One region of the Ectobacillus polymachus genome, then DNA from elsewhere that is predicted to be linked to it. Evidence: riboswitches for the same ligand, from Rfam matches in the RefSeq annotation. Region 1 holds a riboswitch; the other holds the start of a gene.
What was found. Region 1 has a riboswitch for thiamine pyrophosphate ahead of ACM5BR_RS04485 (solute carrier family 23 protein). Riboswitches for the same ligand answer to the same signal wherever they lie in the genome.

Region 1 (2,210 bases):
AACGAACCATGGAGACCCGACATTCCACCAACTCCGCTATCCTGCCCGTTTGAGGCGCTTACCTGGGAAGTTGTGAAAGTAAGCTGAACAGTCGAAGTCAGCAGAGGTCATAGTACCAATCTTAAAGCGAAAGATTGGGAAGGACTGAATCATGGAAGAGTGTGGAATAAAATCAGCGTTCATGACATTCGTTGAAGCAGACAATCCTATAAGAGGACGTACTCTAAGAAACACGTGGTGAATTCTACGAAAAGCTTGGAGAGGGCTGAGAATAGTTATGGCACAATGAATAGAAAAGCATAACGGACCACGAGATACAAAATCGTGGTCCGTTTGATTCCATGAAACCGCCGTATACGGATATTTAAAAAAGTTGAAAAATCATATTCTGGCAGCCAATGCCTTTTCTCCTGCTATAAAATACGTGTTTATAAGATATTTTTAATCAAACTTTATTTTAAACCTACAATTCTTGATGATTAAGAAAAAACAGTTTCAAAGACCCTTATAAAAATATTTCAAGGTTTTTTAAAATTTTGTGTTGCATCTTACTTTTTCTGTTATATAATAGAATTAACACAAACAGAACTGTATTAATACAATAAAGGGAGGAATTAAAAATGGCTAGAAAAGAACGTAAAAACATGATCGAGTTTATTGCAATGAATAAAGGTTTACACAAAGATACGTTAATATTCATGACAGATGCTGAGATTGAACATATTTATAATGTAACTTATTTTCATCTTCAAGAAATTGCAGAATAATTAAATACGAATACTAAGTAAAAAAGTTGCACCGTTTTACCCCTTGAACTGCTCCCTGTCAAGTAGACGGTGGAAATAATAAAAATACGTTAAGCGGCTTGAGTTCTGAATTCTAAAGGGCTCAGGCCGTTTAATCGTTTCTGGTAGCATAACCAAAATGATCTTTACAACCAATTTAAAAGTTGCGGTATTCTTTAGTAAGGTATAAGATTAAAGAACTAAAGTGAATAGACTACTAGGGGTGCCATTTATTTGGCTGAGAGAAAAACTCATTGTTTTTTAACCCTTTGAACCTGATCTGGAAATACCAGCGTAGGAAAGTAGTGGAAAAATTAAATTTTTCTCTACCTTTAAAGCCAGGTCCAATAGTGGATGTGGCTTTTTATTTTGGGGAAAAACGGAAGGGCTGGTTTATAGGATACGAAAAGAACAAAATCCGAGTTTGTGAAACTTAGGACAGCTGAAATGGTGACAACATCTGATACAACAAAAGGGGAAAAAAGAATGGAAACAGAAAGAATAAATAATTCATTAGAAGAGGGAATTGATACAAAATTACCGCCAGTTAAAGGGATTTTGTACGGCTTACAGCATGTGTTTGTTTCAAATGTGTGGCTCGACCCTATTTTTGTTGCAGCAATGATTGGGCTCCCTTTATCGTTATCTGCAAATATTGTGAATGCAATCTTTATCTCTGCAGGGCTGGTAACTCTTGTCCAGGCAACAAAGCTTGTTCGTTTACCGATTGTTCAAGGACCTTCTGCAGCATTCGACTCCATTATGATTTCTGCGGGGAAGGCGAACGGTCTTGCTGCAGCGAGTGGAGGTATTTTTCTTAGTGCTATTATCTTTTTTATCTTGTCTATTACTGGAGTAATTGGAAAATTAAAAGCCTTGTTTACACCGGTCATTTCGGGAACGGTTATTTTTATTGTAGGTATTTCCTTATCAAGCTTTACCTTGTTTGAATTTTTAGGCGGAACACCTGGTATGGCTACTTTTGCACAACCAACTACGTTACTTATGTCGATTCCAACCGCAGCGATTGTTGTCCTTTTATCCCTTTTTGGCAAAGGAACATTAAAATCATTCTCATTTCTGATTGCCTTAGTGGTCGGGGATATCATTGCCTTTTGTCTGGGAAAAACAAACTTTTCAGCTATCGCTGATAAAGCTTGGTTTGGGCTGCCACAGTTTCTTCCATATGGGCATTTAGCCTTTCATTGGAGTACCTTTATTACATTTTTCGTCGCCTATCTGGTTGCGGTTATTGAAGCGATGGGCGTTTATCAGGCTGCAGCCGAAATGCTGAAGATTGATCTTGATTCGAAAAGGATTAGGAATGGATTTGCCGGGGAGGCAGGCGGCTCGTTGCTATCCTCGCTGATTGGGGGATTTCCAACGACTGCCTTTGCCCAGAATGTTGGTCTTTTACGATTAACC
Region 2 (2,210 bases), on a different contig from region 1:
GCGCGGAAGCCAAGGTTGTTCAATTAACAAATGATCAGCGACGTAAAAATGGTCTTCCTGATCTTCAAATTGATAATACATTAGCAAGTATGGCTCAAGAGAAATCAAATGACATGCTTAACAAAAATTACTTTTCTCACACAAGCCCTACGTATGGATCACCATTTGATATGATGAGAATATTTGGTATTACTTATTCTTATGCTGGTGAAAATATTGCCCAAGGACAAACTTCCCCAGAGGAAGTTGTACAAGCTTGGATGAACAGTGCGGGTCACCGTGCTAACATTTTAAATGCAAACTACACGAAAATTGGTGTAGGCCATACAACAACGAAGGATTATTGGTCACAAGAATTCATTGGTAAATAAACAAACAAGTAGGAGGATTAACCTCCTACTTGTTTTTAATGTTCTATTAAGCTGCTTATAGGTACACTTTGTTCCTGTTCTGGTTGATGCAGGGGATAAATTCTAGCCATGGAATTATCATTCACTTCTTGGATATAAATAGGAACGCCATTGTACGTAACATTTGCCATAATAGGTGAAGCAGCGATATCTTTTGCACGTTGTTGGTTCATACTTCATCTCCTCCTTATAAAAAAATCCTTTATAGTATTTGTGATGAAAACGGTACATATGCAAAAAAAATCAATTCATTTTATTTTTTCTAAACTTTATGATATATTTAACACGAAAACAAAATATGTAAAAACGTAAGCTCTACTAGGGGTGTCCATATGCTTGGACTGAGAAAAGAATGCACATAATTCTTTGACCCTTTGAACCTGATCTGGATCATACCAGCGTAGGGAAGTAGTACGAAGGCGTCTGTTATTTGTTTTTTAGTACGCTACTACTTTTTGACGATAAACCAGGTTCTGTGTAAACAGAACTTTTTTTATTGTCTTTCCTTCTCATTTATATAGGGATGGACCTATGCTGTAACTCCTAGGTTTCAATATCTATTTTTAAGGGGGAAGTTACATTGCAAAAGAAAACAGAGGTCAATATCGAGTTGAAATCCCAATTTATGGGGAGTAAAAAGGTGTATGTTGAGGGGTCAAGACCAGATATAAAGGTTCCCATGAGAGAAATCGAATTAAGTCGGACCGTTACTTCTTTTAGTGAAGAAGAAAATGCTCCTGTTCAAGTATATGACACGAGTGGTCCTTATACAGATACAGCATGTGTGATTGACATTAGAAACGGGCTGCCGAAATTACGTAAAGAATGGATTTTAGAACGTAATGATGTTGAGACATATCCAGGAAGAGATATCAAACCTGTAGATAATGGATTCACAGAAGGCGATATTCGTGCAAACCTTGAATGGTTCCCGAATCGAAATACAACACCGTTATGTGCAAAAGCAGGACAGAATGTGACGCAAATGCATTACGCTAAAAAAGGAATCATTACTCCGGAAATGGAGTATATAGCGATTCGTGAAAATATGGATCCGGAGTTTGTTCGCGATGAAGTAGCAAAGGGAAGAGCGATCATACCAGCAAATATTAACCATCCGGAAAGTGAACCAATGATTATTGGCCGTAATTTTTATGTAAAAATAAATGCAAACATTGGGAACTCTGCAGTCGGTTCTTCTATCGAGGAAGAAGTTGAAAAAATGACGTGGGCGACTCGTTGGGGCGCAGATACAATCATGGATTTATCAACAGGTAAAAATATTCATACAACGAGAGAATGGATTATTCGTAATGCTCCGGTTCCAGTCGGCACAGTACCTATTTATCAAGCGCTTGAAAAAGTGAACGGAATCGCAGAGGACTTAACATGGGAAGTGTACCGCGACACGTTAATTGAACAAGCTGAACAAGGCGTCGATTACTTTACGATTCATGCTGGGGTTTTATTACGCTATGTTCCATTAACAGCAAAACGTACAACGGGAATTGTATCCCGCGGTGGTTCGATTATGGCACAGTGGTGTTTAGCACACCATCAAGAAAGCTTCTTATACACACACTTTGAAGAAATATGTGAAATCTTAAAACAATACGATATTTCTGTTTCGCTTGGCGATGGATTACGACCTGGTTCTATTGCAGATGCAAATGATGAAGCTCAATTTGCTGAACTTGAAACATTAGGAGAATTAACGAAAATCGCATGGAAGCATGATGTGCAGGTAATGATTGAAGGCCCAGGTCATGTACCAATGCATAAGATTAAAGAAAATATGGA

Region 2: another riboswitch for thiamine pyrophosphate. It lies ahead of thiC (phosphomethylpyrimidine synthase ThiC); the one in region 1 lies ahead of ACM5BR_RS04485 (solute carrier family 23 protein).

Annotation. Positions count from the first base shown of each region.
Region 1 covers NZ_JBLREB010000001.1:870,482-872,691, forward strand. Annotated here, with positions in the region: gene ACM5BR_RS04480 (BH0509 family protein) at 621-767, shown strand; TPP riboswitch at 995-1,103, shown strand; gene ACM5BR_RS04485 (solute carrier family 23 protein) at 1,272-2,210, shown strand, end outside.
Region 2 covers NZ_JBLREB010000002.1:85,912-88,121, forward strand. Annotated here, with positions in the region: gene ACM5BR_RS11045 (CAP domain-containing protein) at 1-371, shown strand, start outside; gene ACM5BR_RS11050 (H-type small acid-soluble spore protein) at 407-583, opposite strand; TPP riboswitch at 721-834, shown strand; gene thiC (phosphomethylpyrimidine synthase ThiC) at 1,036-2,210, shown strand, end outside.